Regions from separate parts of the Nitrospira lenta genome, predicted to be linked through region 1. Evidence: riboswitches for the same ligand, from Rfam matches in the RefSeq annotation. Region 1 holds a riboswitch; each other region holds the start of a gene.
The links. Region 1 has a riboswitch for cobalamin ahead of NITLEN_RS04840 (TonB-dependent receptor). Riboswitches for the same ligand answer to the same signal wherever they lie in the genome.

Region 1 (9,971 bases):
ATCCCAAGGAGCCCTGCGATTTCGTCGCGGTGGGGTTCGAGTCTCCTGGCGTGATCGATGCCATGGTGCGGCCCTTTATCAGGCTCTCGCCCCTTCGCCCGGTTCAGATTCCGCAACCGTACGTGACCATGAACGTCGAGGGAGAAGTCTTGGTTCGGTTGCTGGTCGGTCGGTTCGTCATCCAGCGGAATGGATCGGTGAGCGATCGCCTTTGGCGTTTGGTGACCGATCCCAAGCAGGAAAACCGCGCGGTGCCTGGCGGCACGATCGACGCGCGGTGGCTAGGCGAAATTCCGGCAGAGATTTGGCAAATTGTGCGAGAGACCGTGTTGAAGTGTACGTAAAGGAGTTTTGATGCGTGTTTATATCATTGGAGCGGGTCCGGGCGATCCCAAACTGCTCACGCTTCGCGGAGCGGAGTTGATCGCGTCTTGTCCCGTCGTGCTCTACACAGGCTCGCTGGTCCCCAAGGAAGTCATCGCCCGTGCCAGGGCTGACGCGAAGGTGATGGACTCGTCGGGGATGACGCTCGAACAGATCGTCGAGGTGATCGTGGCCGCCCGCGATACGGACCAGGATGTGGCGCGGGTCCATACGGGTGATCCGATGATCTTCGGGTCCACTGCCGAGCAGATGCGCCGGTTGATGGAGTTGGGGATCGGCTACGAGATTATTCCCGGTGTCTCCTCCTTCACCGCGGCGGCGGCGGCGTTGGGCCGAGAACTCACCCTGCCGGAACTGTCTCAGACGGTGATTCTGACCAGGGCGGAGGGGCGGACCTCGATGCCGGAGGGAGAAAAACTGGAAGCCCTGGCGAAGCATCAAGCAACCTTGGCGCTATTTTTAAGTATCACGCTCCTCAAGGATGTCGTTCGTGATTTGACTCCGTCGTATGGAGCCGATTGTCCCGTGGCGGTGGTGCATAAGGCGTCGTGGCCGGATCAGGTGATTGTCACAGGGACCCTGGCGGATATTGCCGACAAAGTGAGAGCGGCCAAGCTCAATTCGACCTCGATGGTGTTGGTGGGGCGTGTGCTCACGGCGACCGAGTTTGCCAATTCGAAGTTGTACGATCCGGAGTTTACCCATCGGTTCCGGAAGGGCGAGCCGGCGGTGAAGACGCAAGGAGAGATGCGTGCCGACTGAGCCGGAGACTCGAACAGGCATGGTGTATCTGGTCGGGGCAGGACCGGGTGATCCAGGGTTGCTCACGGTCCGTGCGCTGGAATTGCTGCGTGCCGCAGATGTCGTGGCCTACGATGAGTTGGTCTCGAAAGCCATTCTTTCGCTCGTCAGGTCGGAGGCTGAGCTGTTGCCGGTGGGCCGGCGTCATGGTGAGGGCGCGATAGGCTATCGATTGCATCCGGAGGTGTTGGCTCGCGTCAAGGCCGGCCGCACGGTCGTGCGATTGAAGGCGGGGGATCCGCTCATCTTCGGACGAGGCGGAGAGGAAGCGGAGGAATTGGCGGAAGCGGGTATTCCTTGCACGATCGTGCCAGGCATTTCCTCGGCTCTTGGCGCCGCTGCCTATGCAGGCATTCCGCTGACCCATCGGCTGCATGCGTCCGATGTGACCTTCCTGAGCGGCCACGATGTCGAGGGGAGCCGGAGTCTCACTGATTGGTCCAAGGCGGCCAGCGGCAAGGGCACGCTGGTACTCTTCATGGCGGCCCGAAAACTTTCCGCGAATCTTCAGCGACTGATTCAGGCTGGCCGCTCCGCTGAGACTCCCGCTGCCTATATCGCTTCCGCCACCACTTCGGAACAGAACGTCATTGTCGGAACCCTGGCGACGCTTCCGGAAAAAATACAGCACGTTGATCTTGCTATTCCGGCCCTCGTCATCGTCGGCGACGTCGTTGGATTGCGTGAACGGATTGCCTGGTTCGAGCGCCGGCCTTTGGCGGGACGCCGCCTGCTGGTCGCCCGCGCGCGCTCTGGCCGCTCTGCCATGGCTGATGACCTCCGCGCGCTCGGTGCCGAGGTGCTGGAAAGTCCCGAGGTCGAAGCGGTCTCTCTCAGTGGAGGGTCTCCCCTCGATACCGCGCTAGCTCGCCTCTATGAATTCTGCGGCATCGTCTTCGGCTGCGCGGCTGGTGTCGATGCGGTCTTGTCCCATGGTCCCACCCTCGATCTGCCGGTTATTGCAGTCGGGGCAGCAGCGGCGCAGGCGTTGTCACGCCATGGCCTCGCTGCCGAAGTTTCGCTGCGAGGCGCCTGTCAGGAAGCGGTGGAAGAGCAGTCGTCGTTTTTTCAGAAGGGGCGATTCCTTCTCGTAACAGCGGAGGGGGGGCGCCCCAACTTATACAACGAACTCACGAAGGTCGGCGCGGAGGTCGAAGCGGTGGCTGCCTATCGGTATGTGCACCGGATGCCGACCTCTCCCTTGCTGCCAATCGATCTTGTGGTGTTGCCCAGCTCCTCGGCGACTCGTACCGTACTGTCTGGAGACTTCGGCAAGGCTCTGTTGGGCCTGCCGATGGCGGCGATTGGGCCTCAGACCGAAGCAGCGGCGCGCCAATGCGGGGCTCAATCTGTATCGTTGGCGAAAGAGGATACTGTGGCCTCGTTGGTCTCGCTTGTGGTGTCGATGGTGGGGAAACTATGACGGATCATGCCTTTCCGGAAGCCTGGCGCCGCGGTCTGTACGAAACGATCACGCGCCGCCGCGACATGCGAGCGTTTCTCCCGGATCCCATTCCAAACGAGATCCTGGCCCGTATTCTCCTAGCAGCGCATCAGGCCGGGTCGGTTGGGCTCTCGCAGCCTTGGAACTTTCTTGTGGTCGAGAATCGTGAGGTTCGTGTGCAGGTGCGAGCCCATGTTGAGGCCGAACGGCTGCGCGCGGCGGAGACGTTCGATCAGGAACGCCGCGAGAAGTATCTCTCCTTCAAGCTGGAAGGGATCCTTGATGCGCCCCTCAATCTCTGTGTCACCTGCGACCAGGAGCGGTTCGGGCCGACGGTGATCGGGCGGAACACCATTCCAGAAACGGCGGTGTATAGCACGTGCTGCGCGATCCAAAACCTCTGGTTGGCAGCTCGGGCAGAAGGGGTTGGTGTCGGGTGGGTGAGTATTATGGAGCCGGCGGTCCTTCGCACGATCCTCGGAATTCCGGAACGGATTGTTCCGGTGGCCTATCTCTGCGTCGGGTTCGTGGAGAGTTTTCCTGAGCGGCCAATTTTTGAGAGTAATGGCTGGTTGCCACGACTGCCGCTTCATGAGTTGGTGTTTCATGACCGCTGGGACGCGCGGCCCAGGTCCGATCTCCTCCGTGCGCTTGAGACGAGCCGGATCGACGGAGCGCAAGCGACACCTGCACCGATACACTCCGCGGAAGGCAGAGCCCAATGACCTATCCATTCGAATGTGCGGTTAAGGCTCAGCCGGAGATTGGTTCGTGACGATTCCACGGCTCGTCATCGCCGGCACTGCTAGCAACGTCGGCAAGACGACCGTCATGGTCGGGCTCGTTCGGGCGTTACGTGCGCGGGGGCTGCGAGTGGCCGTCTTCAAGTGTGGCCCCGATTATCTCGATCCGACCTATCATGTTCGTGCGGCTGATGCGCCGTGTCACAATCTCGACGGATGGATGATGGGGCGTGAGGCGGTCCTTTCGACGTTTACGCGCGCGTCGCAAGGGGCAGACATTGCATTAATCGAAGGGGTGATGGGGTTGTTCGACGGCGCGTCACCGACGGGCGATGAAGGCTCGACTGCCGAGATCGCCAAGTGGCTCCAAGCGCCGGTGCTGCTCGTGTGCGATGCGGGAGGGATGGCTCGCAGCATTGCGGCGCTAGCCAAAGGGTTTTCGACCTTCGACGCAGGCTTGCAGATTGCCGGTCTCATTTGTAACAAGCTCGGCAGCCGCGGGCATTTGGAATTGCTCCGCAAGGCGACGGGTGGTGAGCCTCCCGTCCTGGGGGGGCTTCTTAAGGAAGCTACTTTGGCGTTCGCGGATCGGCATCTGGGTCTACGCAGCGCAGACCGGGCGACGGTCCCGGAGGATGTCTTTGTGTCGTGGGGCGATCGGGTGAGCGAGTGGTGCGATGTCGAGGCGATCATCGCGCTGGCGCAATCCACGCCGGCTCTTCCTGAAATTCCCACCATGGAACGGATCGTCGGTGAAGGAGCCAGCTGTCGAATTGGTCTCGCGTTCGACGAGGCGTTCCATTTCTATTATGACGACAACCTCCGCCGTCTTGAGAGTCTTGGTGCGGAGCTCGTGCGGTTTTCTCCCATTCACGATACGCATCTGCCGGACGTGGACGGTCTGTATTTCGGTGGCGGCTACCCGGAGGTTCATGCGGAGGAGCTGTCGCGGAATCTTTCGATGCGTAGGGATGTGGTCTCGTTTGCCGAAGCTCATGGCCCCATCTATGGAGAATGCGGCGGGCTCATGTACTTGTCCAACGGCATCAGGACGCTCGATGGCGTGCTGCATCCTATGGTGGGCCTCATTCCAGGCGAAGCGGAAATGAAAGATCGTTTGCAGGCGCTCGGATATGTCGAAGTGGACACGAAGGACGCGACGATGCTCGGTCCGGCGGGCTTAAAATTTCGAGGCCATCAATTTCGCTATTCGGACTTTCGCCTTCCGCCAGCAGTCGAGTGTACCTATAGCGTGCGCCGCCGCCGTGGCGGCGAGGTCTTTCAAGAGGGCTATCGTCAGGGCAATACGCTGGCGTCCTATGTCCATGCCCATTGGGCCTCGAACCCGCGCCTGGCTCAGGGTTTCGTGCAGGCCTGCTCGGCCCATGCCAGGAGGGTCCGGTGAGCGGACTGGCCCCCACGATCATGGTCCAGGGGACGGCTTCGTCTGCAGGGAAGAGTCTCCTGGTCACGGCCCTCTGCCGGTTTTTCCGCCGCGAAGGACTGCGCGTCGCTCCCTTCAAGTCGCAGAACATGTCGCTGAACTCGGCCGTCACCATCGATGGCCTGGAGATCGGGCGGGCGCAAGCGGTGCAGGCCGAGGCCTCCGGTATTCTGTCCTGCGTGGACATGAATCCGATCCTGCTCAAGCCCGAAGGTGATCGACGCAGCCAAGTCGTGGTACTCGGCAAGTCGATCGGTAGCATGCTGGCGACCGAGTATCACGAGTATAAGCCGCGCCTCACGACGGTGATTGCGGAGTCGTTGACTCGGCTCCGATCGAACTACGATCTGGTCGTGATCGAGGGGGCGGGGAGCCCGGCTGAGATCAATTTGAAGGATCGCGATATCGTCAATATGCATGTGGCCAAGCTGGCGGATGCGCCGGTTATTCTGGTGGGGGATATCGATCGAGGCGGCGTCTTCGCTTCCTTTGTCGGGACGATGGAACTGCTCGAGCCGGACGAGCGGGACAGGATTGCGGCCTTTGTCGTGAATAAATTTCGCGGCGATCTGGCGTTGCTCACACCGGGGCTCGAGTTTTTGAGCGAACGCACAGGTAAGCCGGTGCTGGGTGTCGTGCCTTATATCAAAGACCTCCGCATCGCCGACGAGGATTCCGTATCGCTTGAAGCGCGACTGGCTCGGCGTAGACCCTCCCAGCAGGAACTAGATGTCGTGGTCGTGCGCGTGCCGCACCTCTCCAACTACGACGATGTCGAGGCGTTGGAACATGAGGCGGGGGTTGTCGTGCGTTTCGTTGAGCAGCCCGACGAAGTTGCGGGTGCCGATCTCGTGATTCTTCCCGGTTCGAAGAGCACGGTGGCGGATCTCGCGTGGCTCCGTGCCAGTGGTTTTGCCGGCGCGATTGAGGCGCGCGCCCGTGAGGGTGGACCGCTCTTAGGTGTATGCGGCGGATGCCAAATGCTTGGTGAGATGATCGACGATCCGCACGGAGTGGAGTCGGCGGAGCCTCACGTACGGGGATTGGGACTGCTGGCCCTACGGACCCACTTCGAGCAGGAGAAAGTCACGGCGCAGGTTCTAGCCCGCGTGCGGTGCCCCTCGTTTCTCACCGATGGCGTGGGGCTCGAAGAAGCGGTCCATGGATATGAAATCCATATGGGAATGGTGGTGCCACATAATCAGCAGGCGAGCCCCTTCGAGATTCAGTCGCGGAACGGACGCACAAAGGTACGCAGTGACGGGGCTCTCAGCAGCGATGGGATGGTGGTGGGCACCATGTTGCATGGCCTGTTCGAGAATGAGGTGATCAGGGCGCGGACTCTTTCTTTCCTGCGTCGGCGCAAGGGGATTTTCGCAGGCGACATCATCCGGTGCATTCCCACGAAACAGGACGAGTACGACCGGCTAGGAGCCGTGGTGCGTGGGCATCTCGACTGTGAGCTGCTCTGGCGTCTCACTGGCCGGTGCCCGGTGTTGCCACGGTGAATGATGCGTCAGAGTTTCGGGGTGAGAACCATGAGCCACAAGGGAGCCTATGAATCCAACTGATGGCAGTCTCTGGGCCTTGCTCGGTCTCGCCTTCGCATTGGGGTTGAGCCATGGAGCCGACCCAGACCATCTCACCGCCATCGATGGCATGACGAGGGCGTCTGTCGATCGGCATCCGAGAATGAGCCGGTGGGTGGGGACATGGTTTGCGTTCGGGCATGCCCTCTCTGTCCTGTTGATTGCGGGGTTGATCGCATTGGCGGCGGAGTATCTGCAATCGTTCAACGACTCTGTGCTGCACGTGAGCGGGGTTTTATCGGCCTGCCTGTTGTTCGCCATTGGGACATTAAACCTCGCCAGGCTGAGGACATTGCCGGCTGGAATGACGGTTCCGAGCCACGGGGTCATCGGCCATTTTTTGCCCAGACAGTTGCTCAACATCACACACCCGATGAGCGCCGTGCCGATCGGCGCCTTATTTGGACTGGGGTTTGAGACCGCCAGCCAGATGTCGGCCTGGGCCTTGGCCGGCACGATGGGCTATGGCCTGCTGGGCGCGCTGCTGATCGGCGTGGCCTTCAGCCTGGGGATGGTCGTTACCGATTCCCTCAACGGCCTTGTTGTACGCCGGATGTATTTGGCGGCGACCACGATGGCGATCCAAGGCAATCGCATGATGACACTGACCGTCGTGGGGCTGGCCTACGTCGTCGGGATCATCAAATTACTCCAGCCCACCTCGTTTGCGTTGCCGATTAGCGATCTGGGTCTCACGATTATGGTGCTAGGCGCGGTATTGCTGGCGTTTCTGACCGCACTGATCAAACCCAAGTGCCGGGTGGCGTAACAGAAGGGAGGCCTACTAGAGCAGTAACTTTTTCAATCCAATGCATTGATAGCCCATGTACCCCAAGGGAAGCGCGGTAGAAGCCGCCACTGGTCCGCAACTGTGATCGGGGACGAAATCTGCACTCAGCCACTGTCCGCAAGGATGGGAAGGCGCAGAGAGTAGGACGAGCCGAGAGTCAGGAGACCTGGGTACATGGAGACTCCAGAAACCCCTTTCGTGATCAAAGGAAGAGCCCTATGCTTTGCCGTCTTGTCATGGCCTCAGGAATTGTGTTGTGTCTCATGCCCCTCAATCTTTTTGCCAAGGAGGGTGAAGGGGATCCCGTGGAAGTGCAGGAAGTGACGGTGATTGGACAGCCAGTCGAGCGCCAGGGGACGGGGACGCTCAATCTCGACAGTCTAAGTATGACGTCCAGCCGCTTGGGGCTGACGCTACGTGAGATTCCAGCCAGTATTGAGGTGATCGGTCAACAGACCATTCAGGAGCGCGGATTTCGGTCGATCTCCGAAGCGATCGAAGGCGCGACGGGGGTGACGGTAGGCGACGCACCAGGAGACCCCGCGAACTTTTCCATGCGGGGGTTCACGAATAACCAGATTCGATTGCTGAACGATGGGCTGATGACCGGCCCGGCCAATATGACCTCGCGCCCGCGTGACACGTGGAATCTTGATCGCATCGAGATCCTGAAGGGGCCCGCGTCGGTGCTCTATGGGGAAGGGGCGATTGCCGGCGCGATCAACTTCGTGACCAAGCGACCGGTCCGTGAGTTACAGGGAACGGAGACGTTTCTCTCGTATGGCACCTTCAATACAACCAGGGCCGGTGTGGGCAGCGGAGGGACCCTCGGGACCGATAAGCTGCATTATCGAGTGGACCTGAGTTATCAGAACTCCGACAACTTTCTGGGCGTGCAGCGGGCACCCTATACCTATTGGAATGGGACCAGCGCCCTCCTCTATGACGTGACCTCTCGTCTCAGCGTTGAAGTATCCTTCGATCTCGGGTTCGATCGCAGCAAGCCCTACTTTGGCACGCCGCTGGTGCCCTCGTCGTTTGCCACCCAAGGGGTCAACGGAGTCGTAAGCACACTCGATGGGCGCACTGTCGATAGGCGGATGCTGCGGCAAAACTACAACACCCAGGACAGCGACATGAGTGCGCTGACCACGTGGACGAAGCTCAAAACGACTTGGAAGCCGACCGATCTGATCGAAGTGCGGAACCAAGCCTATTACTACACGGCGAAGCGCCATTGGCAAAATGCTGAAACCTACACATTTAACACCGGGACGCAGCTTATTGATCGTGATCGATTCTATGTGGCGCATGATCAGACTATCATCGGCGACCGACTCGAGTTTCAGGTCAACCAGCCCGTCGCGTCGTTGAAGAATCGTTTTGTGACGGGATTGGACTTTAGTCGTCTCGACTTCACGAGGCCTAGTTTTTTTAATGGGGCGGGTGGGAGCGTGGACCCGTTTGCCCCTGTCGCCGGACTGTTCGGGCCGATCGCGGCAGCAACGCAGAAGGCAATGGTCACCACGACCGCGCTGTTTGCCGAGGATCAGCTTAGCCTGACCGATCAGCTCAAGCTGATCGCCGGGTTTCGACATGATCGTATCGATTTGACTCGGGAGTTGTTCGACACCGCCGGCGTCCTCGATACGACGAGCAGTTTCTCGCGGAACTTCAATCCCACCACCTGGCGCGCAGGCCTTGTCTATGACGTGCTGCCGCAGATCACGCTCTATGGGCAATACGCGACGGCGGCTGATCCGGCTGCCAGCAATATTTTCCTCGTGACACGTCAGGAAAGTTTTGCACTCGCGACCGGGGCGCAGTGGGAGGTGGGCGCCAAAGGGGACTTCTGGAACAAACGGGCCGAGTGGACCGTTGCGTACTTTGATATCTTCCGGAAAAACATTCTGACGCAAACCTCGCTGACGGAAGCGGTCAACGTCGGTCGGCAGTCGTCTAAAGGCGTCGAGCTGTCCATGGGGGTGCGTCCCACCGAAGCGTGGCGAGTACAGGGAAATCTGACCTTTCTATCCGCCAAATTTGACGACTTTGCCGAACTGTCCGGAGGCAGTGTGGTCTCCCGGAACGGCAATCGCCCGTTCAATGTGCCGCAGGCGATGGCCAACCTCTGGTCGATCTACCGGCTTCCAACGGCGGTGCCGGTCGATCTCGGCGCGGCGCTGCGCTATGTGGGAGATCGCTACAACGATGCGGCGAATGCCATACGGATGCATGCGTATATGACGGCCGATGCCTGGATGACGGTGCCATACAAGAATCTGTGGTTCACGCTGCGCGGGCGCAACTTGTTCGATAAAACGTATGCGAGTTGGGGCGATAATTTCTATCCCAGCGAAGTCATTATCGGGGCGCCACGGACGGTTGAATTGAGCCTGATGGCGCGATTCTGACAGGGGTGCAGGGATGCGTTGGGTGAGTGCCGGACTGACAGGAATCCACCGTGTGTTGGGAGTGGGGATCGGTCTGCTCGTCATGCTCTGGTTCGGATCGGGTGCGGTGTTGCTCTTTGTGCCCTATCCGAGCCTGACCGAGGCGGAGCGATTCCAATGGCTTGAGCCACTCCAGTTGGAGTACTGCTGTGTGCCGCTGGAATCGGTTTGGAGTCAGGTCGGACCCAGCCAGGGGGTTGAGCGGGTGCGTCTGCTGATGGCTGCCGGGCGTCCGGTCTACGTCATCTATTTTCTGGACGGTACGCTGACGAGTCTGTGGGCGGATCGTGGAGAACCCATGTCTGGGGTCGCGTACAGCGATG
Region 2 (9,971 bases), on a different contig from region 1:
CAAGCAGGGCTGAAGCCGGTGGCGATGAAGCTGATGCAGATGTCCAAGCCGGTCGCGGAGGGATTTTATGCCGTCCATAAGGCGCGGCCGTTCTTCGATAGTCTCTGCACCTTTATGTCGTCCGGGCCGGCGGTCGTGATTGTGTTGCAGGGCGACAATGCGATTAAGAAGAATCGGGAGCTCATGGGTGCGACCGATCCTGCCAAGGCTGACGCGAATACGATTCGCAAGGCGCATGGCGCCAACATTGAGTTCAATGCTGTGCACGGATCGGATTCGCCTGAAACCGCGGCATTCGAGACGGCGTATTTCTTTCCCGGCATGGAAATCTTCAGTTAAGCCATTTTCTCGGAGGGCGATGGGTTCTTTGCCCTTCACTTCTGGACAATCGCGGATGCGAGGGGCAGCGCTGATGCTGTCTCTCGCACTGTTGTGTGCCTGTAGCCCGCGACTGGCTCCTCCTTCCTCTTCAGCCCCGCTTGATCAGATTCACGATGATCCTGCACGCGACGCGCAATTGAGCCTGTTGCGCGAGGCCCACCGGGCGTTCGCGCAGGAACGATATCCCGCAGCCGCACTGTTCTTCCGGCGAGTTGTCGATTCAACCGTGGCTAATTCGCCGCAGTCGGTAGAGGCGCGCTGGTGGCTCGGACGTTCCTATGAGCAGATGGGGGACTATCGTGCGGCCATGGCCGAATACCGCGCCCTCGCCACGGGTGAGGCCGGGGGCGATTCTCGGACACAGCGCTACCAGCAACAGGCGTTGAGTCGGCTTGATCAGTTGCGCCAGATTCCAGGCGGGTCTCATGTCACGGTCGCGCGTCAGGTTGCGTTGGGGCTTCCTCTGTCTCAACTCCCGCCGGTGTCAGGTTGGGTGACGTGGTTGCAGACATTGCTAAAGGCCGGTGTCACAACGGTGTTGCTGGATCCGGCCAGTTCCGAGTGGGGCAAGGATAGGAATCCGGAAACAGTCGAGGCTTTTATTGGTGCGGCGCATCTGGCTGGTCTTTCGGTGTGGGGTACGCTGGATTTCCATCACGGTCGCGGCATCGCGCTTAGGCCCGAATGGCTGAGCCGCTCTCTTGTCATGCGGGGAGTGGCGCCCAACGGCCAGGAGCCGGCGATGCTTCCAGATCCATTGCATCCTGACTATCAAGCTGTCATCGCGGAACGAGCGACGGTGCTGCTGCGGGCCGGTTGCGATGGAATTTTCTTGAGGGCAAGAGAGACGCAGGGCTTCGCGCAAGATTTTTCTGACTCATCATTTCAGCTGTTTACCTCGGCCTTCGGTCTGACCATCACACCGCAGCAATTATTGGGTGACTCCGTTGGTGCCGGGGTAATGGCGTATGACCGGGAGGCGATCTATTGGCGCTGGGTGGGGTGGAAGGCCAGAAGTTATGCCACCGTGGCTGCGCGTATCAGAAAATTGATTCGTGATGAGAAGCCGGCCGGGCGCCTGTTGATTGAGGTTCACGGAAGCACGGTCAGCGAACCGTTGATCGGGTTAGAGCAATACGGTGAGGATCTGAACGACTTGTTCAGGCGGAGTGGAGGGGAACTCGTGATTCGTACAGAGGACAACAAGGGGCCGGCGTTGTTGGAACAGGTCGCTCAGCAAGTGGGTTCGCCCGACCGACTCTGGCTGGTTCGTTCTGCGATGGTGCCGGAGACGGCTCCGCTCGGCGAGTGGACCGACGGGCTCAGGGCAGTCACGCTGGAAGTGGAAGACGGGAATCTGTTGCTGCTGCCTCGAAATGCGGCCAATCTTCCTTGACAAATCATGTGGTTGCCCTCTACGATCCGACGTCTTTCCATGGGCGTTTCTTCAATTGATTACGGATGGAGACTCTATGATTCCGAGCGACTTGCGGTATCACAAAGAACATGAATGGGTGCGTCTCAACGGGAAGCAAGCAACCGTGGGTATCAGCCATTTTGCCCAGGATGCTCTCGGGGATATTGTGTTCCTCGATATGCCGAAAGTCGGCGCCGTGGTGACCGCCGGGCAGCAGATCGGCGAAGTGGAATCGACGAAAACGACATCGACCATTTATGTGCCTGTCAGCGGCACGGTCTCGAAGATCAACACTGACCTGAAGGATCATCCTGAAGTGGTCAACTCCGATCCCTATGGCAAGGGCTGGATCGCCGTGATCGATCTTTCGAATCCCGGAGAGGTCGATCAACTCATGACGGCCGCCCAATACGAAGCCTTTCTCGCCAGTCAGAAACATTAACGCGCGCTCGTAACGTTTTCCATGCCGAAACACATCGCGATTCTGGGAGCCGGGCCTGGCGGGTACGTGGCGGCGATTCGCGCGGCCCAATTGGGCGCACGAGTCACGGTCATCGAGCAACAGGCGCTCGGCGGTGTGTGTTTGAATTGGGGCTGTATTCCCAGCAAGGCCCTCCTCTCCGTCATTGAACTCGGCGATAAGCTCAAAAAAGCGGAGGATCTTGGCCTTCTGCTGTCCGGTCCGCCGCGCTACGATCTTGCCCGCATGGTGGCGCGGAAGAACAAGGTGGTGGCGTCGCTGGTCAAGGGCATTGCCACGTTGTTCAACGCTTGGAAGATCGATGTAGTCGATGGCCGCGGCAGGTTGGTCGATGCGCGCACGATTGCGGTGACCGCAAAGGATGGCTCGCAACGGCAGGTGCAGGCGGATGCGATTCTGATTGCTACGGGATCATCCTGGCCGCAGCTGGCGCAATTTCCTGTCGACGGGAAAACCATTATCACCAGCAAGCAGGCGCTCGATCTCGAATCGGCTCCGCCGCGGATGATCATTCTCGGCGCCGGGGTCGAGGGGTGTGAATGCTCCTCGCTCTTCAGTGGCTTGGGTACGCAGGTGACCATGGTCGAGCTGCAATCGGCCGTGCTTCCATTGGAAGATGAAGAGGTTTCTGTGCTGATGGCGCGCGAGCTCAAGAAGCGCGGCGTCGATGTCAGAACGGGCACGACGATTCAAGAGGCGCAGGTGCGTGATGGACTGGTGGTCGCGCAACTCAAAGATGGCAGTACGGTTGAAGCGGAGATGCTTCTGGTCTCGATTGGACGCGGATTTCAATCCCGTGACATCGGGGTCGAGGCAGCCGGTATTGCGCTGGGGAAGCGGGGCGAGATTTTGGTCGATGACCGGATGGAGACGAATGTGCCCGGCGTCTATGCGATCGGCGATGTGGTCGGAAAGGCCATGCTTGCTCATGTGGCGTCGGCGCAAGGGAAAGTCGCCGTTGAAAACATCATGGGGCATCCGACAGCGATCCGCTATGACGTCATTCCTGCCGGTATCTTCACGTTGCCGGAAGTTGGCCGGGTTGGGCTGACGGAACGGCAGGCTCGTGAACAGGCGCAAGCGGCCGGCCACGATCCGGAGCAGGCCGTCAAGGTGGGACGCTTCCGCTACGCGGCGCTGGGTAAGGCGCAAGCGACCGGCGATATCACGGGCCTGTTCAAAGTGATTGCGGATGCGGTGACCGGCCGGTTGCTCGGTGCGCACATTGTCGGCGCCCATGCGGCGGACCTCATTCACGAAGCTGCGCTTGCCATCGAGCAGGGGGCGACGGTATCGCAGATCAGCCACATGATTCATGCCCATCCGACGCTCGCGGAAGGTTTCGTCGAAGCAGTCGAAGATGTCGAGGGTTGTGCGATTCACCAGATGAAGAAGAAATCATGAGCGTGCTTCAGTCGCTCCTCATCAAGCTGAGCATGTTGGCGATGACGATGGGCGTCGTATTGTGGATCGGCTGGCAGGTTCCCCAAACGATGCAGCGGCCTGCGGTGACTCATGCAGCGTCGTTGTTTTCCGATAACGCCTCTCCAACCGTGGTTCCGGTAGGCGAACCAACGATTCCGTCTGCCGGAGTGAGTGAGGTGCGCAGGGAGGCGAATAGCGCGCAACGGGTGGATTTGAACCGTGCGACGGCGGCGGACTTCGATCAGCTTCCGGGCGTCGGGCCGGTGTTGGCCAAACGGATGGTGGATTATCGGAAGTCTGTCGGGCGGTTTCATGCGGTCGAGGATCTGCGGGCGGTGAAGGGGATTGGAAAGAAGAAGCTGGAACAACTGAAGCCATTTGTCACGGTTGCGAAGTCAGCTGCAGTGGAACAGGGAAAGAAGGGGCCGATATGAGTGAATTGAGTCGGCAGCTTGATCTGATTTTGCGGGGAACCGTGGAGGTCATTCAGCGCGCAGAACTGGAGACGAAGCTGACTCGCTCGTTGAAGGAGAATCGTCCCCTTCGCGTGAAAGCGGGATTCGATCCGACTGCGCCTGATCTGCATCTCGGCCATACGGTCCTGATCCACAAGCTGAAACATTTTCAAGATCTCGGGCATCAGGTGCTCTTCCTGATCGGCGATTTTACCGGCATGATAGGCGATCCCACCGGCGTGTCGGAAACCCGCCGCGCGTTGACCAAAGAGCAAGTGCAGGAGAACGCCAAGACCTATCAGCGGCAGATTTTTAAGATCCTCGATCCGCAGAAGACCGTCATCGAGTTCAATAGTACCTGGATGGGTGCGATGACGGCCGAGGGCTTGATTCAGCTGGCGGCGCACTATCGCGTGGCGCGGATGATGGAGCGGGACGATTTTCACAAACGCTTTCACGAGCAAAAGCCGATCAGCGTCCATGAGTTTCTCTATCCGCTGGTGCAGGGGTACGACTCAGTTGCGATGAAGGCGGATGTGGAGCTGGGTGGGACCGACCAGAAGTTTAATTTATTGGTCGGGCGGGAACTGCAACGGGACTTTGGGCAGGAGTCGCAGGTGGTCATCACGATGCCGTTGCTGGAAGGCACGGACGGCATCAAGAAGATGAGCAAGAGCGTCGGCAACTACATCGCGCTCGAAGATAAGCCGGAAGACATGTTCGGGAAGGTGATGTCGATCAGCGACGCGTTGATGCTGCGGTACTATGAATTGCTCACCACGGAAGATCTTGCGCGAGTGAAGGCATTGCATCCGATGGAAGCGAAGCAGTCGCTGGCCGAGCTTCTTGTGGCTCGGTATCACGGTGAAGAAGCGGGGAGGCAGGCGAGAGGCGCTTTTCAGCACAAATTTTCCGAGCGTGAGTTTCCGGACGAGCCGGATGTGCGGCTCGTGCTGACGGAGCAGGATTTGAAAGATGGGCAGTCGATCGGACTGGTTGATCTTGTAGCCAGGACAGGCTTGGTGACGAGCAAGAGCGAAGCCCGGCGGCTGGTGATTCAAGGTGGCGTGGAATTTGATCAGAAGAAGCAGAGCGACGCCAATGCCACTGTCACGTTGGATGCCGGTCGCCAGTACCAAATGAAAATCGGCCGGCGCAAGTTTGCCGTGGTTGAGCGGGCCAAGTAGGACGGCCTTTCTTGACTTGGAATCGTCGCCCGCGTAGGATGCACCACAGCGAGCGGGCGTAGCTCAGTGGTAGAGTCCTTGCTTCCCAAGCAAGTTGTCGTGGGTTCAAATCCCATCGCCCGCTCCAAATTCACACGTCACACCTAAGGACTTGGACGGCACGCGCTTCCAAGTCCTTTTTTGTCTCTTTCGCCGGTGCGGTGATGGAAACGGGTCAGAGACTTTTCTATAGAGCGCATCAAGATACACGCACGTGATTAGGAGGGACGTGACATGAAGATGGGGCAACCTCTAGTGATTGTGATGGCTGCATTTCTTGGCGGCATTGTCGGAGGCGTGCTGAGCGATCAGTTCCTTTCGGGCAGGGCTGTTCAAGCGCAGAAGGCAAACGGTGTGAATGCGGAAGAGTTTTTACTATTGGATCAGGCGGGGAAAGCCAGAGCCGGCCTTGGGCTGGACACGAATGGTGAAGTCGGACTCGTGCTGAGGAGCAAAGACGGCAGCAGGACTCTCGCACTGTCGGCCGATGATCCGCAGGCGATCAAGTTGACCGAGCGCGGAGGCCGAGTCCTGCTCTCAATGCCGTAAAGATTGAATGGGAGCGGAGAAGGACCTAGACGGCCTTCTTGACCAGTCCTGAGCGGAGGCACCGGGTGCACACGCGAATCTTTTTGTTGGCTCCGTCGATGACGGCGCGAACAGTCTGAATATTAGGGTTGAATACCCGCTTGGTCTTGTTGTTCGCGTGACTGACGTTGTTACCTGATTTCGGTTTTTTCTGACAAAGATCGCAAGAGAATGCCACGGTAGTGCTCCTTCTGAGTGATCGAGCGAATGATTAGCTCGGTAAAATAGCACATTAAGACGAACTGTGACAAGTAGCTGGCTAGATGCCGGTGGCTGTCTTGAGAATCGACAGGAGAAGGGACGGAATGGAGACTGCGAATTGGATCGGATTCGTTGCCGGGACACTCACCACCATTGCGTTCCTGCCACAACTACAGCGGACCTGGAGGACAAAGTCTGCCGATGATATGTCGCTGGCGATGTTGGTGACCTTTACAACAGGAGTCTTTCTGTGGCTAGTCTACGGTCTGTACCTGATGGCATGGCCGATCGTTGTCACAAACGTCATCACGTTTCTCCTGACACTCACGATCTTGGTGCTCAAGCTGAAGTATCAGAAGCTGCGTTGACGCCTCTTGCTACGAGGCCGGTGACGGCGCTGTGAAGGCAGGCGGAAGCGGCACGCTGATATCGAAACTTGGATCTCCCCCATCGTCGAGCCGGTCTTTCCCCACACTATAGAGTTTCTTTTGTGTTGGGCTCCACAGCATGGGGAGTCCGGTGAAGGGGTCGAAGTACATCGAGCCGACTTCCGCCAGTCTGGTCGGAATGGTGACGGTGGCGGTGGGCTTGCGCATCAGGATTTGCAGTGAGACCAGGCGCAGCCGCGCATCTGTTTCAACCAAGTGTTGACTGAAGGGCTCCCATTGCGGTTCGAATTCCATCGGATCGGCCAGCCGTTCGAGAAAGGTTCGGGGCGACTGTCTCGCGATATATTGCAGGCGAGGAAGCGGGCTGTGATTCGTTTCAGCGGCCTTAATGGTGGCGTCGTAATAGCTCGAATACGCGTCCCAGGTGCGCTGGCCGGATGCGGCCAGGCCAAATCCCGTCAGGCTTTTGGGGTGCGCCACTTTTTGGAATGCATCGGACGGCAGATGGGCCAGGATCGTGACCGTTTCCAGGATGTGAGGGTCGGCCTGAGAAAGCCGGGTTCCATTTGCCGATTCCGTACGGCTTCGTTGATAGCCCATCATAAATTCATTTTGAATCGGCCAACGGAGTGAGTATTCAGCTAGAGTCAATGGCTGGAGCAAATTGAGCCCTTGAACCAGCACGCGTTTGTCGACCGTGCTTTGACTCAGCATGCGCGACAACAGTTCGACATCGTCTTCGATCATCACTGACGCTAGTATCTTCACCGGGAGGGTTCGGGCTTCCCGCAGGACGCTACGCCACTTGGCAACGTCCAGGGTGAGTCGATCGAGCCCGGTCCGTACCTGTTCGCCGAATCCGATTGCCACAAACAGGCGGTGGGCCGCCATAAGCTCTTCAATGCGGGGCGCGCCGGTATGTCCGTATCCCCAATCCTCAAACTGCATACGGAGAAATTGTTCGTATCGTGTGACGAGTGGCGCATAGAGCGAAGCCGACAACCGAAACGAAGCCTCGTTGTTCTGGAATTCCGACAACGGGTCGTGGGCATGCCATTCGGGAACGACACGGTCGTAGGCCACCGGCAGTCGAAGCTCTGTCCGTCCTGGTTTGTCTAAGTCATAGCCGCGTTCTGTCGGTCGTGCCCCGGTTTCACTCCAGATGTCGTATCCGGTTTGGACGGGGTTCGTTCCACCCGCAGCGGCCATCCCCAGCAACAGAAAATAGCCGTTGTCGAGCGGGCGTTCGATATTGCGGGCCGGTGGAGTTGAGAGTCTGACAAATGTCTCGCTAGGCTTGTCCTTTTTCGCCGACCAGATCAGGCCTGATAGTTCAAGAAAGAGCCCAATGATACAGAGGCTAATAATAATGTTCCGCATGGATTTCTGCGCCCTCGTTGTTCAGGGTATGGTCAGCCGGTCACTCTGTACGCGGGATCTCCGTAGCGCCGGATCAGCAAGGCTCATGCCGACCGGACGATTTTTCTAACCTCGCATTGATAGGCCGTTCTCCAGATTTAATGAGGCGCGTGGACGCCCTGGATCCTGCGCTCGCCGCACGCGTTTCGGCCATTAATGAACTTGACAAAAATCAGCGGGGTCTCCTATTGTGCCTCCACACATATGATTCTTGGGTTAGGGAAGAGGGTGTAACTCCCTCGCGGTCCCGCCGCTGTGAATGGGGACGAAACCCGGTATTGCCACTGTCCACCTGGTGGATGGGAAGGCGCGGGGAGTAGGGTGAACCATGAGCCAGAAGACCTGCCCAATGAATTGACCATCGTTCCCTCGAGGGCTGGGGAACAGGCGAGGATGAAGAACCGGGTGCAATCCTCAAGGTCTCTGTCAGGCCTTGGGGATTTTTTATTTGCGCTCGCGTGGCCGTTGGATTCTGATCGGTGTGGTGTTGGCCGTGGCCATCGTGACGGGTAACTCCGTCGTGTGGGCCTGCGGTGAGGGGGACTGTGCGGAGATGAAGCGGCGTCAGCAGGGGATTCTGACCGGTATGCCGTTTATGGCTCACGTGTCGTCGCGGTCATTCGTCGACGATGCCGGCCGGAAGATGTATTTGGCCAAGACGCCGACGCGTATCGTCTCCCTGGCGCCAAGCGTGACCGAAATCTTGTTTGCCATCGGTGCGGGGGATCAACTCGTCGGGGTGACCGATTTTTGCGACTATCCTCCGGAGGCGTCGACGAAGCCAAAGCTTGGGTATGCCCATCCGAATCTCGAATCGATGATGGCTCTCCAGCCAGATCTCGTCTTGGCCCCGCAGGAATTTCTCAAACCCGATGTCATTCTGAAGCTGGAGCAATTGAAGGTTCCGGTCTTCATCCTGTCCGCCGCGACGGTGGAAAATATTCTAGGACATATTCAAACGCTGGGGCGCATGCTGGATCGCTCGGTGCAGGCCAATGCCATTGCCATGAGCTTGCGGCAGGACATCGCCGCTGTGCGAGTCAGAACTCAGACGGTGTCTCCTGTGCGGGTGCTGTACGTACTGAATAGTCAGCCGTTAATAACCGTGGGGCCGGGAAGTTTTATCGATCAACTGCTTCGAATCGCCGGAGGCGCCAATGTCGCCGCTCAGAGCCAGCTGCCGTATCCACGGCTGAGTTTGGAAGTGGTGCTGCAGCAGGATCCGGAAGTGCTGCTCTTCCCTGTGGGAAAAGCCGAAGGCATTCCAGATAGTGAGCAGCAGACCTGGCGGCAATGGCAGTCCATGACGGCGGTCCGGCAAGGCCGGTTGCACCAGATTCCCGCCGATCTCTTGAACCGGCCGGGGCCTCGAATCGGCCAGGCGCTGACGATGCTGGTGAACATTCTTCACCCTGAGCTTGTGGCTGGACCATCGCCCCTCCCGTAGCAAAGAGCCTATGACGCCCCTATCCCCTCAGCTTCTGACTCCCGAACCGCCATCCCTCGCGTCGACCAGATTCGATGGAGAGACGGCGAGTCATCGGGATGCGTGGCGGCGCACAGGCACGATTCTGACGCGCCGCCGGTGGCTTGGGATCATGGGGGCGTTGGGCGCCGCTAGCGTCGCACTCTGCATCCTCTGTCTCCAGTTTGGAGCGACGCGCGTCGATCTTGCGACGGTGCTGGTCATCGCGAAACAGTGGCTGGGTTTGGGTAGCGTGGAGAGTGAGGGCGGGGGCACCGCGGCTATCATTATGATGCACATTCGATTGCCTCGGGTGTTGATGGGATTTGTCGTCGGCGGCAGCCTTGCCGCGGTCGGCGTGACCTTGCAGGCGTTGCTGAGAAATCCGCTGGCTGACCCCTATGTGCTCGGTGTCTCAAGCGGCGCGGCCTTAGGCGCGGCCCTGGCCATGCTTCTGGGTATCGGGGCCTCGCTGCTGTTCTTACCCCTCCTCCCGTTGTGGGGGTTTGCCGGCGGGTTGCTGG
Region 3 (9,971 bases), on a different contig from region 1:
ATCACGTCGATCATGGAACCGAATCGATCTGCGGGCCTGATGGCCTGGCTGATGGGATCGCTTACGGCGCCGGGCTATCCGGCATTGGGTGTGCTTGTCGGGTATGCGGTGCTGGTGTTGGTGATCGTGATGCACAAGGCGCATGCGTTGAATGTGCTGACTCTGGGGGAGGAAACGGCTCGCTCACTGGGCATTGAGACGGAGCGAATCAAAAAGCAGTTGTTCGTCCTGACGGCCTTGCTGACCGGAGCCGTCGTGTCGGTAAGCGGGATGATCGGATTTGTGGGGATGGTTGTGCCGCATGCCGTGCGCCTGGTGGTGGGGTCTGATCACCGGCTTTTGCTGCCGGCATCAACTTTGGTGGGCGGCATGTTCCTCGTCATCTCCGACACGATTGCGCGGACCATTCTGGCGCCGGCGGAAATCCCCGTTGGGATCGTGACGGCACTCGCCGGCGGCCCATTTTTTCTGTATCTCCTGCTCTGGCGCAAAGATCGGATGCTGTGACGTGGATATGCCATTGACAGAAGCCTCCGTGGCCGTTGCGTGCTCTTCAGGTACGGCCATGCAAGCGGACCGAATCTCGTTTCGCTATCGAAGCGATCAAGCGGGGAGGTCTTGGACGATCGAAGATCTCTCATGCGAGGTGCGGGCGGGAGAAGTATTGGGCATTGTGGGGCCCAACGGTTCAGGGAAGTCGTCGCTGCTGAAGCTGTTGGCCGGGCTCTTACGACCGAATGCCGGCGAGATTCGGCTTGGAAGCCAGTCGATCAGACTCATTGATCCGCAGCTCCTTGCGCGTTCCATTGCCGTCGTTCCACAAGAATATGTGCAGGTGTTTCCCTTTTCGGTGGCGGAAACTGTCCTCATGGGACGTTTCCCGCATCGTCGTGAGTCCTGGTGGGGAATGGGTATAGGCGATGAGTCCGACCATGATCTGCGGCAAGCGTATCAGGCGATGGCCGAGACGGATGTGCTGGCTTTGGCCGGTCGCCTCGTGTCCGACCTCTCGGGCGGCGAGCGCCAGCGGGTGATGATTGCACGGGCCTTGGCCCAGGAGCCCACGATACTGTTGCTCGATGAGCCGATGGCCTTTCTCGACATCAATCACCAGATTGAAATGTGCGCGCTGATCAGCCGGCTGCAACGTGAACGGCAGCTTACCGTCGTGCTGGTCTCGCATGATTTGAATGTCGCCAGTCAGGCGTGCGATCGGGTGATGATGCTCAAGGAAGGGCGGATCGTCCGGATCGGTTCACCCATGGAGACGATCACGCCGGAGAGCTTGCGGGCGGTGTATGGCTGCGACGTCGTGGTCGATGCCCATCCCACTAGCGGCCGTCCGCGCGTCACGATGCCGGGTTGAACGATTCGATCGGATGTAATTCCGCACGGCCATGTCCCCGGCCGTGACGGGTTGGTGTGAGGGGGGACGATCATTTTTAACGTGAAAGGGCGTTTTGTAGAAACGACGCGGGGGACGGGGAAGATGGTGCAAATCCATCACGGTGCCGCCACTGTCAGCGGGGAGTAAGTCTGCATCATGCCACTGTGTGCTTCGGCACATGGGAAGGCGCAGAGACGCGACGATCCGCAAGTCAGGAGACCCAGCCCGCAGTTGATTCGACTGAACCCTTCGAGCACAAGGGAGCTGTAACATGTCGTTGTTTGTCCTGCGATGGGTATTGTGTGCGTGCGTCCTCAGTGTCTGCCAGCCGCTTCAAGCCGCTCTGGCTCAAGATGCTGCACCGGCCGTCCAATCCCAAGAGAGTGCACCGGCCGACCAGGCTCAAGGTGTCGCCCCGGCTGCTCAGACTAAAGATGTTACTCCCGCCGAACAGGCCGATATCATTCAAACCCCCGAGGTCTTTGTCAGCGCCACGAAGACGCCGATTCCGGTCACTCAAGTGACGAGTGCGACGGAAGTGATTACCGAACAGGACCTGAAGAGACGGCAGATCAAAACCGTGGCGGACGCTCTTCGTCTGAGTCAGGGCCTCACGGTATTCTCGAATGGCGGTCCGGGAACGAGCACGTCGGTTCGTATTCGCGGCAGTAATTCCGATCAAGTGCTGGTGCTCATTGATGGCGCGATTATGAATAGCGCAACGCTGGGCGAATTCAACCTGGCGAATCTGACGACAGACAATATCGAACGGATCGAAATCCTTCGCGGTGCCCAAAGCATGTTGTGGGGCGCGGATGCGATGGGTGGCGTGATTAATATCACCACCAAGAGAGGTACGGGTGCTCCGTCGGCAAATGCGTTCTTTGAGTACGGATCATTTTCGTCTATTCGTGAAGGCGGCCAGGTTTCGGGGAAAACGGGAATTGTGGATTATAGTGTTGCGCTGTCTCGTTGGGACTATACCGGCTTTTCAGCCGTGAACTATCGGCGAGGTGCGACGGAACGAGATGGGTTCCACAACTGGCAGGCGTCCACACGCCTCGGTATCGCGCTTCCACATGAGGGGAGGCTCGATTTCAACTTTCGCCTGTTACAAGGCAAGGCAAGTTTCGACAATGGCTTTGGACCTGGGTTTGATACGCTGGGAGGGTTCTCGAATAGCCAACAGTTTGTTTACAGCGCTGCCTATACCCAGCCGATCACGAACTGGTGGAATCAAGTATTTACTGCGGCACGTCAAACTGAGGACTTAGAGTCCTCTTCAGGGCAAAGTCAGCGCAATGTGCAAACGGGAGTTGTCTCAACGCCGTTTCTCTTTCGATCGCAGATTAACACGGTGTCAAATCGCCTTGAGTGGCAGAATAATTTTCAGATTGGGAAGCCTCTGCTGCTCACAGCCGGATATCAGTTTCGTGAGCAGCAAGGGGAGAATCGAGACCTGCTCACGAATAGTCTAGATATCCCGACGAAGACCCTTTCCAGTCATGCGGGGTTTGCTCAAGCTCAACTCAATCTCTGGGATCGTGTGTTCGCGACGGCCGGTGTGCGGCATGATGAGTACAATGTCTTTGGCGGTGCGACAACCTATCGAACGACCGCGGGCTATCTGCATCAAGAAACCGGCACGAAACTGCGAGGCAGCTACGCGACCGGCTTTCGTGCTCCCACGATCAATCAACTATATTTTCCGTTTTATGGCAATGCGAATCTCAAGCCGGAACGAAGCCAAAGTATGGACGTTGGTGTGGACCAGTATTTGCTCGATAAGCGTTTGACCATCAGCGGAGGGTACTTCTGGAATCGTTTCCGTGACATGATCGTTACGCAGGCCAGTTCGACGGTGTGTAGCCCATTCGGTTTCTGCGCTGAGAATGCCGGTCTTGTGGGAACGAAAGGATGGGAAGCCAGCGTGAAGTATGCCGTCATTCGGGATGTTCCGTTGATCAAGAGTTTGGATGTGCAGGCGCAATACACCAATACCATCAGTCGGAATCTTCAACAGTATCCGGGTAATCGATCCCCGCGCATGCCGGTTGACCAATGGAGCCTGATTGTCAGTTACCAGCCAATTGACCCGCTCAGGATCAATCTTGAAGGACGATATGTCGGATCGCGGTTCAATGATGTCAATAGTACGGAAAAAATGCGGGCGTTTGATGTATGGAATCTTTCCGCGACCTACGATGTCATGAAGCAGGTGCAAGCCTATGTGCGCGCCGACAATATTTTCAACGAGAAGTATGAGGAAGTGCTCTACTACGGCACTCCCATTCGATCAATTTTCGCGGGCGTGCGAGTGAACTACGATGCGAAATAAGGGCATCAGTTGAACTATTCTCGACTGGTCATTGCAGGCACGTCCAGCGGGGTCGGCAAGACGACGGTGACATTGGCCATCCTGGCGGCTCTGCGACAGCGGGGCCGCCGGATACAGCCGTTCAAGGCAGGTCCGGATTTTATCGATCCCGGCCATCACACGGCGGCCACTGGGCGTGTCTCTCGGAATCTGGACGGGTGGATGTTGGGGGCGGACCTCAATCGCGCAATTTTTGCGAAGGCTGCTGCGGATGCGGACATCTCGATCATCGAAGGGATGATGGGACTATTCGACGGCAGTTCGCCGGTGAACGAGATCGGCAGCACGGCGGAACTTGCCAAGCAGTTAAATGCGCCGGTTCTTCTGGTCATCGACGGCAGTGCGATGGCCCGTTCCGCTGCGGCGATGGTGTCGGGGTATGCGCAGTTCGATCCGGCGTTGAAGGTCGTGGGTGTCCTGTTCAATCGGGTCAGCAGCGAGGGGCACTACCAGTTGCTCAAGGAAGCGGTCGGGCGGTACACGAACGTGGCGGCGGTGGGTTATTTGCGACCGGATCAGGCGGTGACGATCACCGATCGCCATCTCGGACTGGTGACCGCGATGGAGCAGGGGACCGGCGAACTCTATGCCCGACTAGCGAAGGCTGCGGCCGACACGGTCGATCTGGATCGGATTGAATCCCTGGCCGGCTCGTGCGGTGGGATGGAAGAGGCGACCTCCCCGTCTTCCTGCTTGCAAAGTCGAGGGAAGGTGAGAGTTCGCATCGGCGTTGCGCAGGACCTAGCCTTTTGCTTTTACTACCCTGAGAATCTTGAATTGCTGGAAGCGGAGGGAGCCGAGCTGGTTCCATTTTCTCCACTCACGGACGAAACAATTCCCGATGATGTGGGCATGTTGTATCTCGGCGGGGGGTATCCGGAACTGCACGGAGCGGCGTTGGCGGGGAATAGCTCCATGCGAAGGGCGATCAGAGATTTTGCCAAACAGGGCGGAACGATCTATGCGGAATGCGGCGGCATGATGTACCTCACGCAGGCGATTCGTGACTTTGAGGGGCGATCACATGAGATGGTCGGGTTGTTTCCCGCTGAAGCGGTGATGGGGAAGGCCGGCATGATGTTGGGATATCGAACGGTGGCATTATCCCAGCCGTGCGTTCTTGGTGACTCCGGCATCATCGCAAGGGGGCACGAGTTTCATTACTCGACGCTGGTGCCGCGCGGGCCGCTCGACTTTGCTTGTTCGCTGAGTGATACGCGAGGCGGCTCACAGGGGCAGGACGGGCTCATGCTGGACAATGTGCTGGCGCTCTATACCCATCTGCACTTTTCCAGCCGACCGGAGATCGCCGCAACGCTCGTGAATGAAGCCCGGCGAACCGCTAGGCGTCAAGGGGAGGCACAATGACAGATCAAGTGGAACACAAGGCAAAGATGGAACGGCTCAAAGCCTCGGTCGATCGGCGGATCGAGGCAGCGCAAGAAGAGAAAGGGCTGTTGATAATCTATACCGGCGCCGGGAAGGGCAAAACAACGGCTGCGCTGGGGATGGCTCTCCGATGCATCGGTCACGGAATGAAGGTGGCGGTCGTTCAGTTCATTAAAGGGGCGATCGATACGGCGGAAGAGCGGGCGTTGAAATCGTTCGGCGATCGCGTCACGTTTCTCCGAATGGGCGAAGGCTATACCTGGGAGACGCAGGATCGCGAACGAGATACGACATTCGCTCAAGAAGCGTGGCAGACCGTCTGTGGGTTCCTGCGCGATCCGTCCTATGCGATGGTGATTCTCGACGAGTTCAATATCGCGCTGCAGCAGGACTACGTCGACGCGGCGGAGGTGGTTGCCGTACTGCGCGCCCGCCCTCCGATGCAGCATGTGGTGCTGACGGGCCGTGGGGCGAAAGACGTCTTAATCGAAGAAGCCGATCTCGTCACCGAGATGAAGCAGATCAAGCATCCGTTTCGGAAAGGGATTAAGGCGCAGCCGGGGGTGGAGTTTTAGCAGGCTGCTGAAAAATCCCGCCAGCGCCGTTCTCGCAGCGTTCAGACCCTCAACGTACCCCGGAGGGTACGCCTCGGCCCTTCACTTGCTGCGGCCTTGCTGGACGGTCTTTTTGAGCAGCCTGCTATACAAAGAGGGGAGTGTTTCTCGCCTATGAGAGGACCGGTGACTAAGACATGCGAAGCTTGCGGTGTGGCGTTCTCGTGCGGCGGCTATCAGTGTTGGTGCGGGAAGGTTGGCATCACCGAGTCGCAGATGGACTGGATTGCCGCCCATTATAAAGACTGCCTCTGTCCCGGCTGTTTGGGGAAGGTTGCCGCCGGTGAACTGGGGCCTCCGCTATCGCAGAGCACTCAGCCTGCCACGTGATCTGCGTACGCGATGAACATATTCAGTATTCGGATATTCAACAACTGGCTAGGAGGGATCATGCGATGTGTATAAGTTCTCCTCGGGCGCAGATCGTTATCGGTATTGCTCTGGCCACGCTGATGGCCGCCACGCGCGGCCATCATTTCGGCACGCTCGAACATTTGCCGAGCGCGTCCTGGGCAGTCTTGTTTCTTGCCGGCTGCTATCTCTCATCCCGCTGGGTATTTCCGGCGTTGCTGGCTGAAGCGGCCTTGCTCGATGTTGCGGCGGTGACGTGGGGAGGCGTGGATAATTTCTGTGTCAGTCCTGCCTATGGTTTCTTGTTGCCGGCCTATGGTGTGTTGTGGGGAGCCGGCCGCTGGTATGCCGCACGCCACCAGGAGAATGTCGTGACGTTGCTCCCGCTGGCGGTGAGTCTCGTGTTCGGCGCGGCTCTGTGTGAATTGATTTCAAGCGGCGGCTTTTACTTTTTCTCCGGCCGTTTTGAGCAGACGAATCTGACCCAGTTTGCCATGCGCCTCGTGACGTATTTCCCAGGAGGCTTCTCGGCAGTGTTGTTCTATGTCGGTATTGCCGGTGGGATTCATACATTATTGAGCGTGGCCGGTGCGGTCGCGGCACGGACCGAGCGATTCAGGACGTCGAGTTAGCTGAGCTGGACCGTAGGGTGATCGAGCGGGCGCGTTCATTCGATCATCCACTGAGACAGGCGGCTGGTTGGTTGGATGGATGTGTTGTGAAGGAGGCGTATGGCTCGGGAAACGGGTGTTCGAAGGGGCCTACGATCCGGCCGCGATGGAGTCGCTCCACGGGCGAGCGTGACGCAAGAAAGCCCTGAGCCGTGCCATGAGTTTAGCGTGCCGGAGCGGGAGGCGGTCTATCGGGCGATCTTCGAGCGGCGCGATGTCCGCCGAAATTTTCTCCCGACGCCGATTCCTGACCGGATCTTGACGCGCGTGCTGACGGCGGCCCACCATGCCGGGTCGGTGGGATTCATGCAGCCCTGGGATTTTGTGGTGGTTCGCGATCGTGCGACCAAGGGAGCGGTGAAAGAGCTATTTCGGCAGGCCAATGCCGAAGCGGCGGCGCGCTATCGCGGAGAGCGGGCCGCGCTCTACCGGAGCCTCAAGCTGGAGGGGATCGAGGAAGCGCCGATCAATATCGGCGTGACATGCAGCCGCCAGCGGGGAGGTCCGCATGTGCTGGGTCGTTCGACGGTGCGTGACACGGATTTGTATAGCACCTGCTGCGCCATTCAAAATCTTTGGCTGGCCGCGCGCGCGGAGGGCATCGGGGTCGGATGGGTCAGCATTCTGGATCATGGCGCCTTGAAGCGGGTGCTTGGGGTGCCCAAGCCGGTCACAGTGCTGGCCTATCTCTGTCTCGGGTACGTGTCGGATTTTGCGACGAAGCCGGACTTGGAGTCCGCCGGGTGGCGCGCGAGGATTCCGGTGGAAGAACTCATTCACTACGAGTCGTGGGGCAATACCGCGGCCGGATCTGAGGGGAGACGGTGATGCGCATTACCAAGGTCTATACCAGGACAGGCGACGCGGGAAAAACTCGCCTTGCGGGAGGGCAGCAGGTCTGGAAAGACAGCCTGCGGGTTGAGGCCTATGGGACGGTCGATGAGCTGAATGCCTCAATCGGCGTCGTGCGCGCCATGAATGCCGACATGCTCGATGAGTATTCGGCGGCAGCCATTCTCGAAGAAGAATTGCGCTGGGTGCAGAATAAATTGTTCGATGTCGGGAGCATCTTGGCCACGGCGCCGGGACAGACGTTTAAGAATATGCCGCAGGTGACGGCGAAGAATGTGACGCGGTTAGAGAAGTTGATCGATCGTTGTCAGAAAGATCTGAAGCCGCTCAAAGAATTTATTCTGCCGGGCGGCGGGAAAGTCTCCAGCTTTTTGCATCAAGCCCGAACGGTCTGCCGGCGCGCCGAACGGCTGTGTGTGGCGCTGTCAAAAGTCGAACCGATCGATCCGTCGATCGTCAAGTATGTGAATCGGTTGAGCGATGCCTTGTTTGTCTTGGCCCGTTGGGTGGCCAAGACGCAGGGTGAGCCGGAATTCTTGTGGGAGCGGGATGCCACCTCAAAAGCTGAAAAGCCGTAAGTCTGCGACGACATCCGCCAGTCGGATCATCTTCGTGCTCGGTGGGTCGGCATCGGGGAAGAGCGAGACCGCTCTGCAGCTTGCCGGATCGAAGGGGCCGAGAGCCTTTGTCGCGACCGGGCAAGGTCTCGATGCTGAGATGGCCGCAAGGATCGCACGGCATCAGGCTACTCGCGCAGCGGATTGGGAGACGGCGGAAGTTCCCCTCGACCTCGCAGCCTGGTTTACCCGCGCCGGGAGCCGGTATCGGACGATTGTCCTGGATTGTGTGACGCTCTGGCTCAGCAATCTGCGGGGCTCCGGGATGAAAGAGCCACTGGTGCTGAAGCGCGTGGCCGGCTTGCTGGAGGCGATGCGGAAGACGAAGGCGAAAATCGTGATCGTGAGCAACGAGTTGGGGCTGGGGCTTGTGCCGGCGGAACCGACGGCTCGGGCCTTTCGAGATCTGGCCGGACGGGTGAATCAAGTGCTCGCTGCCGGCGCCGATGAGGCGCACCTGGTCGTGAGTGGGATTCCGCTTCGATTGAAATGAAGAGGGGGAATGGGAATGTCCGTACAAGCTGCGTGTGATCGGATTCAATCGCCGGACCCTAAGTTGTTGGCCAAAGCCCAAGCACGATTGGATTGCCTGACTAAACCTCAGGGCAGCTTGGGGCGATTGGAGGAAGTCGCGGCGCGCTATGTGATGATGACCGGGGAGCTGAAACCGGCGATCCCTCGCGGTGTCGTCTTTACCTTTGCGGCGGATCATGGCGTGACCAAGGAAGGTGTGAGCGCCTATCCCAGAGAAGTCACGCCGCAGATGGTGTTGAACTTTCTGCGCGGCGGAGCGGGAGTCAATGTGTTGGCCCGTCATGCCGGCGTGGGCGTGCGCGTGGTGGACATCGGCGTCGATCATGATTTCGGAACGCTGCCGGATCTGATCTCGAAAAAAGTGATGCGGGGGACGCGCAATTTACTCGTCGAACCGGCGATGACTCGCGCGGAAGCGGAGCAGTCCGTCTTGATCGGCGTCGAGCTCGCGACGCAGGCGGCACAGGAAGGCATTGGCCTCATCGGGACCGGCGATATGGGAATCGGAAACACGACGCCGAGCGCGGCGATCACGGCGGTGATGACGGGACGGCCGGTTTCTGACGTGACCGGGCGCGGGACCGGCATCGATGACGCGGGGCATGCGCGGAAGGTGGCGGTGATCCAGCAGGCGCTCGATCTGCATCGCCCCGATCGCAGTGATGCGCTCGATGTCCTTGCGAAAGTGGGCGGGTTGGATATCGGCGGGCTGGTCGGCTTGATCCTCGGGGCCGCGGCCGCGCGCGTACCGGTGGTGCTGGATGGGTTCATTGCCGGAGCGGCGGCATTGATTGCCGTCGGTCTCCAGCCGCGTTGCCGCGAATATCTCATCGCGTCGCATCGTTCCGTCGAACGGGGGCATGCGGCGATCTTCGATCATCTGGGCGTGAGGCCGTTGTTGGATCTCGATCTGCGTCTCGGTGAAGGCACCGGTGCCTGTTTGGGTATGAGCCTGGTCTGTGCAGCGCTCAAGATCTATACCGAAATGGCCACCTTCGGTGAAGCCGGCGTGTCGGAGAAAGCCTAAGCTCCATGGGGACGCTCGTTCGTCCATTCATATTCGCCTGGCATTTCCTGACCGGGATCCCCTTGAGCCGTGCGTTGCACGAACCGACCGCGGTCGAGTTGGCGAGGTCAATGGCTTGGTACCCGGTGGTTGGCTTTCTGATCGGTGGTGGG

Region 2: it holds a riboswitch for cobalamin, as region 1 does, so the genes downstream of both, NITLEN_RS15960 (ABC transporter substrate-binding protein) here and NITLEN_RS04840 (TonB-dependent receptor) in region 1, are expected to answer to the same signal.
Region 3: it holds a riboswitch for cobalamin, as region 1 does, so the genes downstream of both, NITLEN_RS15945 (TonB-dependent receptor plug domain-containing protein) here and NITLEN_RS04840 (TonB-dependent receptor) in region 1, are expected to answer to the same signal.

What each region holds. Positions count from the first base shown of each region.
Region 1 is NZ_OUNR01000001.1:1,016,246-1,026,216, reverse strand. Features, by position in the region: gene NITLEN_RS18800 (precorrin-3B C(17)-methyltransferase) at 1-344, shown strand, start outside; gene cobM (precorrin-4 C(11)-methyltransferase) at 355-1,146, shown strand; gene cobA (uroporphyrinogen-III C-methyltransferase) at 1,136-2,608, shown strand; gene bluB (5,6-dimethylbenzimidazole synthase) at 2,605-3,354, shown strand; gene NITLEN_RS04855 (cobyrinic acid a,c-diamide synthase CobB) at 3,401-4,777, shown strand; gene NITLEN_RS04850 (cobyric acid synthase) at 4,783-6,324, shown strand; gene NITLEN_RS04845 (HoxN/HupN/NixA family nickel/cobalt transporter) at 6,374-7,174, shown strand; cobalamin riboswitch at 7,217-7,383, shown strand; gene NITLEN_RS04840 (TonB-dependent receptor) at 7,414-9,609, shown strand; gene NITLEN_RS04835 (hypothetical protein) at 9,623-9,971, shown strand, end outside.
Region 2 is NZ_OUNR01000020.1:67,382-77,352, reverse strand. Features, by position in the region: gene ndk (nucleoside-diphosphate kinase) at 1-339, shown strand, start outside; gene NITLEN_RS16010 (tetratricopeptide repeat protein) at 413-1,777, shown strand; gene gcvH (glycine cleavage system protein GcvH) at 1,854-2,240, shown strand; gene lpdA (dihydrolipoyl dehydrogenase) at 2,262-3,683, shown strand; gene NITLEN_RS15995 (helix-hairpin-helix domain-containing protein) at 3,680-4,138, shown strand; gene tyrS (tyrosine--tRNA ligase) at 4,135-5,346, shown strand; tRNA gene NITLEN_RS15985 (tRNA-Gly) at 5,399-5,473, shown strand; gene NITLEN_RS15980 (hypothetical protein) at 5,620-5,934, shown strand; gene rpmB (50S ribosomal protein L28) at 5,960-6,151, opposite strand; gene NITLEN_RS15970 (SemiSWEET transporter) at 6,279-6,542, shown strand; gene NITLEN_RS15965 (hypothetical protein) at 6,552-7,943, opposite strand; cobalamin riboswitch at 8,180-8,346, shown strand; gene NITLEN_RS15960 (ABC transporter substrate-binding protein) at 8,416-9,429, shown strand; gene NITLEN_RS15955 (FecCD family ABC transporter permease) at 9,440-9,971, shown strand, end outside.
Region 3 is NZ_OUNR01000020.1:57,301-67,271, reverse strand. Features, by position in the region: gene NITLEN_RS15955 (FecCD family ABC transporter permease) at 1-507, shown strand, start outside; gene NITLEN_RS15950 (ABC transporter ATP-binding protein) at 515-1,366, shown strand; cobalamin riboswitch at 1,437-1,630, shown strand; gene NITLEN_RS15945 (TonB-dependent receptor plug domain-containing protein) at 1,659-3,725, shown strand; gene NITLEN_RS15940 (cobyrinic acid a,c-diamide synthase CobB) at 3,735-5,132, shown strand; gene cobO (cob(I)yrinic acid a,c-diamide adenosyltransferase) at 5,129-5,728, shown strand; gene NITLEN_RS18955 (cysteine-rich CWC family protein) at 5,882-6,097, shown strand; gene NITLEN_RS15925 (hypothetical protein) at 6,163-6,750, shown strand; gene bluB (5,6-dimethylbenzimidazole synthase) at 6,850-7,617, shown strand; gene NITLEN_RS15915 (cob(I)yrinic acid a,c-diamide adenosyltransferase) at 7,617-8,219, shown strand; gene cobU (bifunctional adenosylcobinamide kinase/adenosylcobinamide-phosphate guanylyltransferase) at 8,191-8,751, shown strand; gene cobT (nicotinate-nucleotide--dimethylbenzimidazole phosphoribosyltransferase) at 8,767-9,819, shown strand; gene NITLEN_RS15900 (adenosylcobinamide-GDP ribazoletransferase) at 9,825-9,971, shown strand, end outside.